Regions from separate parts of the Fructobacillus evanidus genome, predicted to be linked through region 4. Evidence: riboswitches for the same ligand, from Rfam matches in the RefSeq annotation. Region 4 holds a riboswitch; each other region holds the start of a gene.

Region 1 (3,344 bases), on a different contig from region 4:
GCAAACTAAAAGGACTGACACCGATTGAATATCGGGCGTCAGTCCTCAAGGCCGCTCAATGACATGTCCTAATTTTGGGGTTCATATCACAAAGGTCTGACTTTTTTATTTTTGGTACTTACCGATTTTTTGATCAATCGTTAAAATTTCACCATCGGGCTGATAGGCGACCTTGATATAGGCTGAAGCCTTCTTGGCCCCCGCCCGAACAGCCACATGCTGACACTCTTTGACGATGTCCATCAACTGGTTGTAATCATCGCCTTCAATCGTTGTTTCAAAGGGACCAACTTCATAACGTAAGCCAGTACTCTGAATATAAGCAATCACCTCATCGACCATCCGACACAATTCTTGGTCATTTTCGGCCGCTGGTAAGACCTGAATTGCTACACTTGCACTCATTTGTTTTCTCCTTTTACTACAGTCGCAAAATCAATCGTTTCATCTGCTAAATTTTGTAAATCAGTCCATTCTTTCTTTGACTGATGGTCATAGACCCCAATCACATGAAAACCCGCCCTCTTTGCAGTTGAAGCCGCATACAGTGCATCCTCGTAGACTGCAATCTTATTCGGCTGCTGGCCAAAATATTGTGCAGCAACTTGATGGATTGTGGGTTGCGTTTTATCCTGCCCAACATCTTCACAGGAAAAAACAAAGTCAAAAAACGGCAGCAGTTTCAGGCGACGTAGACAGTCTTTGGCCAACGCCGAGCTACTAGCGGTTGCCAGGACGATTTTGTGACCAGATTGGTATGCGTTTTGTAAGTATGCATACACGCCAGCCTTAAGTGGAACATCATTTCGATAGTGTCGGTCCATCAAAACTCGCATTTCCTGCGCCAAGATCTCACTCTCCTCTTACCAGACCTGTTCCCAATGCCGTCCTGATTTTACCGTTGTTATTTAGTCCAAGCTCGCGTGCATCCGCTTAAGCAGTCCCGTTTTCTGAAAAATCAGAACCACTGCCAATCCCATTCCAGCACCCACAAGGGCAGCTGGTGTGTAATATGGCACAAAATAATACCACTTGTGGACGTCCAAGCCATAGAAAATCTTCATCAATGGATAGGAAGTCAGCGCCCCTAAAATACCTGTTCCAATCACTTCACCAAGGAAAACCAGGTAAAGGTTGTGGGTTTTACGGTAAATCAAACCACCGAGGACGGGGCCAAAAATAGCGCCCGTCACGGCTTGAATCGTTCGACCTGACATCATTCGCAAAATACCACAAATCAAGGCACTAGCAAAGCCATACCACGGCCCCACCAAAACGGCGGCCAAGACATCAACGAAGTGTTGAAAGGGTGCCATTGCCGGAAAATAGACAAAACTATTTAAAACATAGGCCAAAGCAGCCAACAAGGCCGTCACTAGCATCTTCTTCGTTGATAATTTTTTCTGTGTCTTCATTTGAAAACGCTCCTTTTAAAATCAGTGGGGTAGCGAAAAAACAGCGCTCCTTTCCCACTTTTGCGGTGAAACCAGCCAGGCAGACCCTGTCTAGTAGAAAGTTCGGTCGAGACTAATTGGTCTCCTCTCACGCCGGAACACGGCTTCCCATCGCTGTTTTTTCAGGATCAAGGCGCTCCCCTTCATCCCGTCACGGTAAAATCACCGTGAATTATTCACTACCACTCCTTTCTGATTGAAAAGAAAAAATCGAGCACCCCAAAACGGAGTCCTCGATTACAAAAGTGATACGATTTCCTCCGCCGGCATTATCCGGTTCAGGTGTTCGGGTCAATGGTTTACCATCCTCTCAGTCTGTTACACAAACTCCCCGATCGATTTTATTCAAAATAAAAGGCCGCCCAATTTATTGGAACGGCCAATTGTTGTTTACTGAAACAAACAATTTGGAACCGCTAAAATGGGTGACTGAACAATGAGGATGACCAACATGATGGCAACCCTCATTGCCCAACGGAAATGATTATACTCATTTTAACGGAAAAAGACAACTATTCTGTCTGATATTTCAAAATTGTTTGCTTATTTGCTAACTTCCACCACGACGTCTGCAAAATCATGGTTAAAGCTAGCTGTCCAAGTTCCTTCAGTTAGATGTGGGGGCAATAGGAAAGTTCCTGAGGAAACTCGTTCCCCCGCATGCAAGGTCTTACCTTGCGCTGCCAATTTTTTAACTAGCCATTGCAACGATTTAAGTGGATTACCCAAAACTTCGGCTGAAGTTCCTTCAGCGACCACTTCGCCATTATGGGCCAAATGGGCCTTCACATCCTCAAATTCAGCAACGGTCAAAGAGGTACTTTCTCGTTCTGGTCCGTAAACCACAAAACCGCCAACCGCTGCATCTGCCATGACTAAGTACTTGCTCAACGATGGGAACCAGTCCGTAAACCGGGCATCGGGCACTTCCACACCAGCTGCTACAGTCGTTTTACGACGCAAATCTTCCAAAGAATCGGTAACTTGCAAGTCTTCCTTGGCCTTGAAGACCAATTCCACTTCTGCCAATGGGTCCAATAAATCGCTCTTCAACGAAAGATTGGCTGGTGACTGAACAAAATGATTCTGTACTTGAGCCCCATACAACGGTTCGTTTGAATCGAACATATCTTGCGTTTCTTGGCTAGTCAAACTGACCTTGTAACCCCCAAGTGGCTGATTTTTCAATTCCATCAATTGGTCTTGCACTGCATAGGCAGTTTGATCATCACTGACAACCTTCTCCCATTCCGTCATCTCAAGTGGTTGACGTTCTTGATAAGCATGATAGAGGGCCTGCGCCAATTTGTCCTCTTGCTTTGCTGGTACTACCTTCACCTTGGTCTTCAATTCAGTCATTGTCATATTTCATGCTCCTTTCAGTATACAAACAGCTCACGACGGTACGAAACTTCACGGTGCCCTCCTTTTCTAAAAAATCAGCAGATAAAAAGCGCCCTTAACCACGAAAAAATCGTTGTTAAGGGCGCTTACGCACGGTACCACCTTAATTTGTTGAACGGCAAAGTCCAACCTCAAACGTACGGCCAAAAAGGCGATACGCCGGTTTGATAACGGTACCAACCGAGCGAGGCTTACTTTATTCAGCCCACTAGCTAAAGAATGATCGTCTTTGAGTTTGAAAACGACGCCCTTTCACCAAACAGGCGCTCTCTAATCATTTTCTCACTCAGACAGTTCTTATTATTGCTTGTCTTTTCTATCTGTTGATTCGTAGTTTACAACTTTATGAGCGAATGTCAACACTTTTATCATTTATTTTTAATTTAAATAAAAACCAAGGGTTTCCCCTCGGCTTCATTTTAAAGGCAGATTACAAGTTTAATTCGAACGCATCCGTAAAAACTTCCAATGGTGTTTGATAATGAT
Region 2 (4,121 bases), on a different contig from region 4:
GAATTTGAACTTAGCGGACCCTGCCAGCCAGTCTGAAGCTGATTTTAACAAAGTCGCGTTAGCTGGTTTGGAGCAATATTACGAGAATAATCAGACTAAAGTGTTGAATATCTATGGCAATAGCATGGGTAAGGAGGAATCGGACTCGACCGTTACTAATAACGCGTCGAAGTCATTGAAGTACTTTGTCCGCCAGCCAAGCACCTATCAAGAAAAGTTATTTACTGGTAAAAATGCGCAACATTCAAAGCTGCATGAAAATCAGGACGTTAATAAGGTCCTCAAGCAGTTCTTAATGGAATAAAAATACTTCAATGATGTTAAAGCGAACTTGTAACCTAGTAGTTCTAGTAAAATATTAAGGATGAAATAGCCAGTTGCCGATGATATATCGGGGATTGGCCTTTCTGATTTTACTTTAACCCAGTTTATTTTTTTACGACTTTAGGAGTACTGATAGTACATGTTGATAAGCGGTTAATGAGCGGGCGAGGGTTGTTTTTTGTCGTACGAAAGGTGCAAAAATGAATATTAAAGAAGCTGCAAAGGCGACTGGATTGTCAAATGATACCATTCGCTATTACGAACGAATCGGGATTATCATGACGGTGCCCCGTAAGGAAAATCAGTTGCGTGACTTTACCGAGCGCAACATCAATCAATTGAAGTTTGCCAAAACGATGCGCCACGCAGGTGTATCAATTGAACGATTGCGTGAATATATGGGCATGGTTTTGGAAGATGACAATCGGACAATCCCTGCACGAAAGGCTCTGCTACTAGAACAGGCAGAAGAGATGCAGGGGCGCATTAACGAAATCCAGGCCGCTTATGACCATTTGCTGTATAAAACTGATCATTACGAAAGCCACATGCGCCAAGCGGAGAGTCGCTTAGAATAGGTGCTAGATTCGTTTTATTAAATGAGTTACATGCCTGATTTGGTCGCCAAAGCGAATTATTTTCCAAATTAGAACGACTCTATAAGTCTCTCTGTTTTATTTGATACTTTCTTGAAAACTGATAGAGAAACGATTGACAAAACGTTGTTTTATTGGTAAAATTTAATTACAATTTTCACATAGCTATATATTAGGAGGCACTTTTAATGAAAGTTGCAGTAATTGGTTCAACGCACGCCGGCGTGTTTGCCGCTAAGCAGATTAAGGCAGACCACCCAGACGCTGAGGTACACGTGTTTGAAAAGAATCAAACAGTTTCTTTCTTGTCATGTGGAATCGCCCTTTGGATTGGTGACAACGTTTCATCAACTGACAAGATGTTTTATGAAACGCCAGATTCAATGGCTAAGCAAGGCATTTCAATGCACATGCAAACGCTTGTTGAAGCTGCAGACTTGGAAGCAAAGACTTTGAACATCAAGGACTTGGTTTCTGGTGCCCAGTCAGAAGAAACTTTCGATAAGATTGTTATTACTACTGGTTCACGTGCTATTAAGCCCCGCATTCCTGGTATCGATTCTGACAAGGTCTTTGATTCAAAGACTTGGGATAATGCCAACGCCTTGAAGGAAGTGACTGAAAAGGTCAAGCGCGTTATCGTGATTGGTGCTGGTTATATTGGTGCCGAATTGGCAGAACAATTGTCAGTTAACAATAAGGAAGTGACTTTGATTGATGGTTTGGACCGTGTGTTGGCAAACAATACTGCGCCTGAATTCTCATCTGTTTTCCAAAAGGCCTACGAAGACCACGGTGTTAAATTAGCCCTTGGTCAAATGGTTTCAGGATTCGAAGACACTGCCGATGGTATCAAGGTAACGACTGATAAGGGTACTTACGAAGCAGATATTGCTATCTTGGGTATTGGCTTCTTGCCAAATACTGCTATGTTCCGTGACCAAGTTGATATGTTGCCAAACGGTGCTATCAAGGTTAACAAGTTCATGGAAACTTCTGTGAAGGATGTCTTTGCTGCCGGTGATTCAGCAACCGTCTTCTACAACCCAACACAAAAGGATGACTATATTCCATTGGCAACCAATGCTGTTCGTCAAGGAATCTTGGTTGGTAAGAACATTGTTGAACCAACGATGGCTTACCAAGGAACACAAGCAACATCAGCCGTTGAATTGTACGAAATGGCCTACGCTGCTACTGGTTTGACTGTTCAATCAGCAGCACGTAAGGGTGTTGAAGCGGATTCTGTGACAATTTCAGAAGATTACCGTCCTGATTTCATGTTGTCAACAACGCCTGTTAAGGCATCATTGACTTGGGAAAAGGGTACTCGCCGCATTGTTGGCGCTGCTTTCTTGTCAAAGCATGACATTTCACAAGCTGCTAACGTGGTTTCATTGGCGATTGAAAACGGCATGACAATTGATCAATTGTCAATGACGGACTTCTTCTTCCAGCCAAACTTCGGTCAACCAGTTAACTATGTTTCATCAGTTGCCATGGCTGCCGTTGCCAAGGCAAACAAGTAAAAATCAGCCTGTTCAAGCACTCGGGTATTGAACCCAAGTGCTTTTTTATTTGAAAGCCCTTGCATAAAAAGCAAGGACAGTGTAAGCTGATAGGGTAGTAAATTTGAATATAGCGATCTGGGGTACCATTTTGGTTGAGAATTAAACCCATTGAACCTGTTAGGCTAAGACCGACGAAGGAAGATCCACACAAGTTTTTTATGACCACCCGTGTTGGACTCTGCCCAGGCGAGTGGTTTTTTCATGCCTTTTGTTCCCCTGGACGCAAAGGAGAGAATAATGAAACAAAAGTGGACGCTACAAAATGTGATTTTGCTGGCTTTGATTGGGATTATCTTCTCGGTCATTTACTGGATCATGGATCCGGTTTACCAAATCGTTAATAGCGGTTTGGCCGTGATTGGGTTGCAAGCCTTTACGAATGAAATCACGCTTGGTGTATGGATGATGGCCGGACCATTGGCTTCTTACATTTTAAAGAAGGTCGGTGCCGGCTTTATCGGTGAAATGTTGGGGGCGGCCGGTGAAATGTTCTTGGGTGGTTCTTATGGTGTTGGAACACTCTTGTCCGGTTTTATCCAAGGAATTGGTTCTGAACTTGGATTTGCTTTGACTGGTTATAAGAACTGGTTCGCTGGTCTTTGGTTGTCAACCTTGACTGGAACAGTCGTCACCTTTGGCTGGGACCTCTTTAAATCAGGTTACATTCACTACAAGTTCGGCTTGTTAATTGCTTTGTTCATCGTTCGTTACCTATCAATCTTCTTCTTCTCAGGTGTTTTGGTACACTTGATTGCCAAGTTGTTGGATCGATCAAAGTTGTTGTCCCACGAATAAGGAGGACAAAAAATGGCAATAACTGCCAGAAACCTCACGGTGGCTTATCGTGATCAAGCCATCATTGATAATCTAAATTTAACGCTTGAAAAAAAGACCCTGACCCTCTTAATGGGGCCTTCCGGGTCAGGAAAATCAACCCTACTAAAGGCCTTAGCGGGTCTTTACCCTCAATACGGTGGCCAGGTCAGTGGTGAAATCGAAATTGACCAAACGGCAATTGCCACACTGAAGGCGAATGAAAGGGCCAAGCGCGTGGCTTTGCTCTTTCAAAACCCCGATGACCAGTTTGCTATGCCAACGGTGCGGGAAGAATTCATTTTTGCACTGGAAAACCTCGAATTGGGCAAGGAAGAAATTGATCAAAAGACGGCCTGGGCACTGGAAAAGGTTGGTTTGACGGATTTTGTCGACCGGTCCTTTGTGACTTTATCCGGTGGGGAAATGCAAAAGGTTGCCTTGGCGGAAGTGTTGGCCCTGGGGGCCGACTACCTGCTGCTAGATGAACCCTTTGCTGCCGTCGATAGTCAATCGCGGGAAGACCTCCAGGCTTTGCTTAAACAGCTTAGCCAAGAGGGCTACGGTATCCTTGTTTCCGACCATGACTCAGCTGGGTACTTCGATAAAATCAGTCAGTTTTATCAGCTCAAAGAGAAGTCCCTGGTGCTGGTTCCTGAAAACGACTGGAGCCAATATGATTATCAAAAGCAGACAGTGGTGTTGAAACCGGTCGCCGAAAGTGACCAGGTAGAGGAGACCGCCTATCGCTTGGATAACCTGCGAATCCAAAACGGGGAACGGTTGGTCTTAGACCAGGATATCTTGCAAATCTTTG
Region 3 (4,121 bases), on a different contig from region 4:
TAATCGACCAGTACAAAAGACTAGTGGGTCGACTTATCAAATTTTGACAATGATTCGTAATGGTCTCTTTTGGACGTTACCATTTGGGCTTGCCATCATCTATGTCTTTCAACGGTGGTTGTTAGTCGTTGTGCTGGTTTTGCTTGTCTTGGCCTTTGTTGCCGGTGCCGGTGTGTATAAAGGAAAGGCGACAACCGCTCAAGTGGTTAACGGACAGATCCTTGTTTTAAAAACGGCGAAGAATTACGAAACCATCACCACCTATATGGCCTGGGATAAGATTCAGTCGCTTTCAATTAAGCAAAGTTGGTGGCTGGCCCGTCGCAATCAGCGAGCCCACCTTGCCGTGGTGGTCCGAACTGATACCAGTACGAAGGTGTTGACCGTCCGTTACTTGCCAATGGAGGAGGTGCAGACCATCTTTGATTGGTACCAATCGCTTGGCTAAAACGCACATTCGTTGCAGAAATCAGTGAATAAAAAGTGGCTTGGACTGTCGTGTTTGATTGTAGGTGGCTCCGGTCCAATTAAATGATATAATGGCACTGATTTTTTTGGTAAAAGAAAAAAGAGTCGAGAATACAATCATGTATTTTCGGCTCTTTTCAATTGGTGTTGATTTACTTGGACGATTTTAGTAGTGGTGGGTTTTGACGACTGCCTGAGCCTGATCAATGCTTTCTGGCAAAGAGGCGTCAAATTGGCTCCACAGATCTTGGTCAAATTGATTGACGATGTCTAAGGCCTGTTGCAATTTTTCCTCACCAGCCTGGGTTAATGAGAGGGCTTTTGAACGCGGATTCTTCTTACCGGGGTAGCGGTCTAAAAGATCTTCGCGACTAAGTTTGGTAATAATAGCTGAAGCAGTCATGGCATCAACGTCTGCTGCCTTGGCCACCATGATTTGAGTAATCTCGGTATTTTGTAAACTGAGGCCATGGACAGTAGCCAGAATTTGAAATTGGGGGTGGGTCAAGTCAAGTTCACGGAGACGGTATTTCATTTGGCGGAACCAATCAGTATATAAGTTGAAGAATTTCTGATTGGTCGAATCCATGTAGCGAGAAAGTGAAGCAGTTTTGACAGGGCTCATGGGAACCTCCTTGGTGTTAGTGCTGATTGATAAGTATACTTATAATATAACTGATTTCACGGCAGGTGGCAAGTCCGTACGACGAAGTTTTTCACACGGGTTCTAATTTCCGTGCTATACTGCTTGTGTGATAAATAAAGTTGGGGTGCCCTGAGCTGAGATTATACCCATTGAACCTGATGCCGCTAGCACGGTCGCAGGAAACTTCGAAAAACGGATTTAAATCCTGATGCCTTTGCCCATTTTCGGCAATTGTTAGCAGGCCAGAAGTCCTCAGCTCAGGCTGAGGGCTTTTTATTATGTTCAAAAAGGTGACTGCCAACGCCACAGTCCGCCAAAATAAAGTTGATGATTGAGGAGAAAAAAATGACAAAAACGCTGCCGTTTTCCGACCGCTTTATGCAAGTGATGGAAGAACACAAGGCTGATTTTTATGCTAATCCCTTTATTCAAGCAATGATTGCTGGGGAGGTTCATCCAAAGGCACTGCTCTACTATGTTCAGCAAGATTATCGTTACCTGGGTCATTATTTGCCATTGTATGAGCAGGTCTGCCAGACATTGACCGGGCAAACAATTGATGCCGAAGTGGTCGACGATCATCGCGAATACACTGCTCATAAGATTTTGTTGGATTTGGCTCAAACTGACGATAAGAGTATCCAAGAGGGCAAGTATCCAAATTCAATGGTCACTGACCAGTACGTCAACCATATGGTCAAATCAGTTGAAAAGGATCCGTTTATCGGTTTGGTTGCCTTGGCTGCTTGTCCCTATGACTATGCCTACTTGGCTGATTTGTTGATTCGTGATGGCCTCATCAAGCCGGATAATCCCTTTATGCCATGGGTTGGCTATTACCGGGGGATTGATAAGGGCTTGACGCGACCAATGTTGGCTTTGGTTAATCAGACGGCCGAACAAGTTAGTCCCGAAGTGCAAGAAGAGGCCTTGGCTGCTTTTATCCAATCAACGAAGTATGAAAATCAATTCTTCCTGCAGGGAATGGAGGCAACAAAATGATTGATCCAAACCAATATCCGACAGCATTGACCATTGCGGGGTCTGATTCTGGTGGTGGCGCCGGCATGCAGGCCGATATTAAGACCATGCAGGCATGCAAGACTTATTCGACGGTCGTGGTAGCCGGGTTAACCGCACAAAATACACTGGGTGTGCAGGGTGCTTATCCAACTGATTTAGCCGTGATTGACCAACAGTTTGCCTCGGTGATGGCTGACTTTGATGTCCGTGCAGCCAAGACGGGGGCACTCTTTGACGAAGCTCGCGTCCTCCAGGTGGCGAAAAATATTCGACACTACCAACAAAAGAATTTTGTGGTCGACCCCGTGATGGTCGCCAAGGGCGGGGCCACCTTGCTTGACCCAGCCGGCATTTCGGCCTTGAAAAATCATCTGTTGCCATTAGCAACGCTGGTGACACCAAACCTTCCCGAAGCCGAACTTTTAGCCGATATGAAAATCAGTAACCGCGACGACATGGTTACTGCCGGTCAAAAGATTCAAGCGTTGGGTGTTCCAAATGTCATCGTCAAGGGTGGCCATGGGGAAGGCCCAGTCATTTATGATTATGTCTTATTAGAAAACGAAGAAGGCTTTTGGTTGGAAGGAAAAAAGGTTGAAACGTCAAGCAAGCACGGGACGGGGGACACCCTCTCGGCTGCGATTACGTCCTTTTTGGCCCAAGGTGATTCCCTGCGAGAAGCAATTGAAAAGGGCCACCGCTATATGAATGCCATTATTGGTCAGCCACTAGTTATCGGTCACGGTCATGGTCCTTTGAACCATGGCCAGTGGCCGAATCCAGAAGATTAAGAGGGAAAGATAATGAATTTTGATCCTGCATCATTAACGGTTTATCTCGTTGTGGGTAGCCAAAACGTCAACGACGATCCAAACGAAGTGATTCGCGTCGTTCAAGAGGCCTGTGACGCCGGCGTAACGGCTGTCCAGTACCGCGAAAAGGACCACTCAAAGTTGAACCAGGCGGAAAAGGTGGCGCTGGGCCAGAAAATCAGAAGCATTACCAAAGAAGCCAATGTGCCTTTGTATGTCGATGATGACCTGCCTTTGGCACTGGCCATTCAGGCGGATGGCCTGCATGTTGGTCAGGGTGACACACCGGTGCGAGCCATCCATGAGGTGGCACCTGATTTACTACTTGGTTTATCCGTCCATGATCTAAAAGAGCTAGCTGCCAGTGAAGCTGATTTGGCAGTCGTTGACTACTTGGGCGTTGGGCCGGCTTTTGCAACGACCAGTAAGGAAAAGGTCAAAGAGGCTATTGGGCCAGAAGGCGTTTTGGCGGTTGCATCCAAGAGCCCGCTATCGGTTGTGGCCATTGGTGGTATCCATGAAGAGAACTGCCAGGAATTGGCGGAGCTGCCGATTGCGGGTGTTGCCGTGATTTCGGCTATTACCGCTAGCGATGATATTCAACGAAGTGTTCAGAAATTACGAGGAGTGACAAAATGAGTCAAACAATCTTAACTGCCGTTCGCAAGAACCAACCCATCGTCTTGAACGTGGCCAATAGCGTTACCCCCCAATTGGTGGCCAATGCCATCGCCTATATTGGTGCTTCACCAATCATGCTCGAAGATCCGCTGGATGCCGCTGATTTGACGAAAATTGCCAACGCCGTGACCTTGAATTTGGGTTCAACTTCTGAAAATTCACAAAAGGTGATGATTAATAGTGGGAAGACAGCCAACGAATTGGGCCTTCCCGTTGTCTTCGATCCCGTTGCTGTTGGGGCAACGCCATTGCGGTCAAAGCGGGCCAAGGAACTCTTGGAATCCGTTAAGGTGAGCATCGTGCGTGGAAACCTCGGTGAGGTAGCGACTCTGGCTGAAGTCGAATGGGAAAGCCATGGCATCGATGCCGGTAGCGGTACGGCTGATCCAGTTGAAATTGTCCAGAAGGCTGCTCAAAAGCTTGGTGCCGTTGTAGTCGCAACTGGTGTTCATGACCTAGTGTCAGACGGTCAGACGGTCTACCAGATTGAT
Region 4 (4,121 bases):
TCAACAATTTTTCAAAGTAATCGGCTGGACTTGTTCCAATCACGGGGTTTTCCCGCCGGCTTAAAGTCGTATGAACAAAATCACCATCATCAAAATCTAAAAAGTTTGCTGCAATAGTCTTGGTGTCTTTAGTCTCTTCTACGACCTTGTAGTGCTCGATTTCATCAAAGTTCTCAAAAAAGTAAAGGTTGCCGTCAGCATCAGCATGGTCCAAATCGTAAAACAGATACTCCGTCTTCACGTCGATAAAGAGGCCGTCACCAAGGTTTAAAGCATTTTCATCCTCGAATTGCTTCTTTAGATAGTCATGAACCTCTTTTGGTGTATGAACATCAAAATCAAAAGAATCATCAGCCATTTGGTTTTGTTCAGCCAACGCTTGGTTAACCTCATGGTGTAACACTGCCCGAAGAACTCGACGGCGTTGCGCTAAATGGTGTCCCTTCACAATTGCAGTCAAAAGAAGCAAACCAATAATAGTCAATGAAACCAAGAAAAACATTCTAACTCTCCCAAACAATCAAAAATCAGGACCTTTATAGACCTGATGTTCAACTGGACCTAATAGATTTGTGCCGGCTATTTTAAACAAGGCCGGTAACTAACTCCATTAGTTTAACTCTCTTGTTGTCAGTTTGTCTATCATTCTGATAACAATTTATTGAACTTATGTTCGCCCATCAAAATAAAGCGCACGTCAATTAGTCACTCGTCCCCGCAATTCCTGGCTGATCATCACTCTGGAGAGAACTAACATCCGGATGCAGAGATGAAACTTGTTGCGCTAAAATGCCTTCAAAATAGTCGGCTGGGCTAGTCCCCAAAACATCATTGGTAGCCTTACTTAATTCAATATCAGCAAAGTTGTACCGGCCCATATCCGTAAAATGAACGCCAATCACCTTAGTTTCCGCCGTTTCTTCTCGAATCTTGTATTCCTGCACGGCAGAAAAATTTTCTAGCAAGTATTTCCGTCCCCGCTCCTCGGCATCACCTAAATCAAGAAACATTTGTTCATTTTTTGTATCAATAAACAGACCATCCCCCAGGTTTAACGGATGATTTTCTTGAAAATTTTGCCAAGCTTGGTCACGCCGTTCAGCCGGTGTCAGTTCAACTGACTGAGTAATGGCAATTGGTTCCATTGGGGTTTCATCATGCGCAGTGTCGATTACTGTTGGGCTAATTTCTGCAGTATGATCATCACCTACCTGCTCCACATCAGCTTCATCATCTGAGTGCCGCGAACCATAGATCCAGCCAAAAATCAGAATCGCCGCAATTACCAGAACAGTCAATAAAATTCCCGTCTTGTGATCCAAAACAAAGTTCAAAATGTTCAGGGCAATATAAAGCAAAATCAGATATGGCAGCATTTCGATAATTTTCATCGAAAGCCAAAAAGAAAACCAAATGCCAATCAGCACAATTGCAATCAAACCAATAATAACCATCGTTATGCCTTCTCTCTAAAAACTGTTATTTGATGGCCAGCAGTCTGCCAACAGTAACATTTACTCCTGATTTTAACGCTAATGATTCTAATTAATCTATTACACTTTGTTTTCATTTTGCCAAATAAAAAACAATGCCCGTCTTGGACATTGCCAAATTTGTTCAAATTAGTTCATTGTCAAACCGCCGTCAACCGTCACGTTTTGTGCCGTCAGTCCCCGACCCTGATCACTACCGAGAAAGAGGACAGCCTTGGCAACATCACTTGGTTCCGTCACTTTTCGCAACGGCGTTGTTTGCTTGATGTAGTCGAACACTTCCGGTGTTGTGACCGCACTAGCATCCGTTGTCTGCAAAAGACCACCCGAAACCATATTGACGTTGATGCCAAATTCGCCCAATTCAACTGCCAAATTGCGGGTAAAACCAATCATGGCAGCCTTGGCCGTGGTGTATTCATGGTAAGCCACAACGGGATTTTGGAATAAATTAGTCCCGATATTAACCACTTGACCAGCTTTTTGCGCCATCATTTGTGGTAAAGCACTTTGCGTCACATTAAAGGCTCCCTTCAATGTACCATCGATTTGCTCCTGATAAGAATCCCAAGTCAAATCCTTAAAGAGCTTCTGTGCCACGGGATCAAATTTAAAATTGATGAGGGCGTTGTTCACAACCGTGTCAAGTGAACCAAATTTAGCAACGGCTTGTTGCACCATTTGATCAACCTCGGCCCGATTCCGGACATCAGCTTGAATAGCCATAGCGCGGTCCTGTCCAATTTCTGCTACCAATTCTTCGGCCTTCTCTTGACTGTGATAATAATTAATCACCACTTGGAATCCATCTTTCGCGAAAGTGCGTGAAATTTCTGCTCCCAGGCCTCGGCTACTTCCCGTAATCAAAACTGTTTTCGACATTCCTCTACCTTTCCTTTTAGAAAGGCATCTCAGTGACTGACCTTATGCCGTTTGCTGCAAATAAAAAGGTGCTTTCTAGATAGAAAGCACCACTAAAAAATCATTAGCAATGACACTTTCCTCCGCTAGTACTAACTAGTTCAGGTTCAAAGGGTTCTTCTCAGTCAAATCGACGCCCCTAGCGTTGCTTATATTTTACCATATGAAATCAGCCATCAACCATATTTTAGACTGATTTTAAAATCAAACATTTAACGGCTTAATAATGACTGATATGCCAGCCCAAATCCTTTAAATTTCATAAAAAATCAGCTCTCATCATTGAAAAATGAATCGCTTTACTTACAATGGGGATAGAGAGTTGATTGAAAGAACGGAGGGGAACCTATGAAAACAAAAGTCATTAGTGCGAGCACCTCTAGAGGCTTTGAACAAAATTTAAATGCCGCTATCAGCAATCTAGAAGCCCAAGACTACGAAGTGCTGTCGATTTCACCTTGGTCACTCACCTATCGCGCCATTATTCTATATAAGTAATCTGATTTTGTATGAAAGGAAAATAACCTGATGAACGATAAAAACAAAGAAAACGAAGATCAACAACCACGAGACACGCTCTACACACGCCCATGGTTCATTATTATCGGCATCATTGCCGTGCTGAGCATGGTTGGGTACGTTGCCCTGCTAGGCTAAATTACTACTAATACCAAATCAGTATTGAATTGGCCTGCTTTAACAACATCAAATAAAAAATAAAGCCCACCGTTCAATAACGCTGGGTTTTATTAGTAGTGTCAGTCAGTTATCTTCCTTGAAAAAGTAACTCTTAGTTAGCGTAACGACCATTAATAAATGTTAATTCATTGCTATGGTTGTTTGATCCATAAGCTTTTACAAGCGCAATCACAAAATCAACAAAGGGCCAAATGCCCAAAGTAATCCATGAACCGATGAAAAGCTTGAACAAACCTAAACCGATTTGTCCCCGAATAAAGCGATCAACACCAAAGCCACCAACCAAAAAGTTGCAAACCCAAACAAAAACATGCTTGTTCACAGTGTTAATTTTTGCATTGCCGTCATATACAGTATCCATATATTTTTTCTCCTTATGTTTCAAGTAATCTGATTGAGAATATCCAACTACAATTCTATCATTTATTTTACTTTATTTACAGAGAGGATGTCGTTTTGAATACGATGTTTTCATAAATCAGCCACACAGCATAACGGGAAATAGACATAAGAAAAGCCCCAGAATATTATCAACATTCTGAGGCTCAAATTAAGATGAATAACAACTACTTATTTTTAGCAGCTTGGCCATCTTTTAACAAGAAAAATGCTAGGACGGCGGCAACCGTCAAAATAGACGCCGAAACCAACATCACACTGTTCATTCCTGCGTAAAATGCTTGCGAAGTCGCATGCCGAAGATCACTCACAATAGCCATTGGCGCTTTTATATCTTGTGAGATTATGCCATGACTTGAAAAAGGTCCTTCTGCCAATAACTGATTTTTGATCTTTTCAATGCTTGCTAAGTGGACATCAAGCGAATTGAAGAAGGTATGCAGATGACTGTCATATGCCTTACTCTGAGACAATCCTAGGATTACGACCCCAAATGATGTTCCTAACTGCATAAAGACATTGACTAAGCCAGACACCATGCCAATTTCATCCGGTTTTGCATCCGCTAGTGCTGCATTATTCAATAATGGATTGACAAGCCCGTTTGAT

What was found. A riboswitch is a leader RNA that binds a small molecule or an ion and turns the genes downstream of it on or off. The one in region 4 is predicted to bind thiamine pyrophosphate.
Region 1: it holds a riboswitch for thiamine pyrophosphate, as region 4 does, so the genes downstream of both, thiW (energy coupling factor transporter S component ThiW) here and AABI08_RS02395 (3-oxoacyl-ACP reductase) in region 4, are expected to answer to the same signal.
Region 2: it holds a riboswitch for thiamine pyrophosphate, as region 4 does, so the genes downstream of both, AABI08_RS02695 (ECF transporter S component) here and AABI08_RS02395 (3-oxoacyl-ACP reductase) in region 4, are expected to answer to the same signal.
Region 3: it holds a riboswitch for thiamine pyrophosphate, as region 4 does, so the genes downstream of both, AABI08_RS02745 (TenA family protein) here and AABI08_RS02395 (3-oxoacyl-ACP reductase) in region 4, are expected to answer to the same signal.

Annotation. Positions count from the first base shown of each region.
Region 1 covers NZ_CAUZLM010000022.1:49-3,392, reverse strand. Annotated here, with positions in the region: gene AABI08_RS08370 (thiamine-binding protein) at 106-405, opposite strand; gene AABI08_RS08365 (HAD family hydrolase) at 402-848, opposite strand; gene thiW (energy coupling factor transporter S component ThiW) at 909-1,415, opposite strand; TPP riboswitch at 1,693-1,798, opposite strand; gene AABI08_RS08355 (2-keto-4-pentenoate hydratase) at 1,998-2,819, opposite strand; partial or broken gene AABI08_RS08495 (IS30 family transposase) at 3,289-3,344, opposite strand, start outside.
Region 2 covers NZ_CAUZLM010000003.1:42,732-46,852, forward strand. Annotated here, with positions in the region: gene AABI08_RS02680 (alpha/beta hydrolase) at 1-304, shown strand, start outside; gene AABI08_RS02685 (MerR family transcriptional regulator) at 525-902, shown strand; gene AABI08_RS02690 (FAD-dependent oxidoreductase) at 1,109-2,449, shown strand; TPP riboswitch at 2,558-2,648, shown strand; gene AABI08_RS02695 (ECF transporter S component) at 2,729-3,286, shown strand; gene AABI08_RS02700 (ATP-binding cassette domain-containing protein) at 3,299-4,121, shown strand, end outside.
Region 3 covers NZ_CAUZLM010000003.1:53,089-57,209, forward strand. Annotated here, with positions in the region: gene AABI08_RS02735 (PH domain-containing protein) at 1-448, shown strand, start outside; gene AABI08_RS02740 (MarR family winged helix-turn-helix transcriptional regulator) at 635-1,093, opposite strand; TPP riboswitch at 1,225-1,313, shown strand; gene AABI08_RS02745 (TenA family protein) at 1,460-2,116, shown strand; gene thiD (bifunctional hydroxymethylpyrimidine kinase/phosphomethylpyrimidine kinase) at 2,113-2,928, shown strand; gene thiE (thiamine phosphate synthase) at 2,941-3,588, shown strand; gene thiM (hydroxyethylthiazole kinase) at 3,585-4,121, shown strand, end outside.
Region 4 covers NZ_CAUZLM010000002.1:211,216-215,336, forward strand. Annotated here, with positions in the region: gene AABI08_RS02385 (hypothetical protein) at 1-502, opposite strand, end outside; gene AABI08_RS02390 (hypothetical protein) at 702-1,454, opposite strand; gene AABI08_RS02395 (3-oxoacyl-ACP reductase) at 1,623-2,375, opposite strand; TPP riboswitch at 2,476-2,565, opposite strand; gene AABI08_RS02400 (hypothetical protein) at 2,763-2,912, shown strand; gene AABI08_RS02405 (hypothetical protein) at 2,943-3,071, shown strand; gene AABI08_RS02410 (NINE protein) at 3,205-3,474, opposite strand; gene AABI08_RS02415 (MFS transporter) at 3,680-4,121, opposite strand, start outside.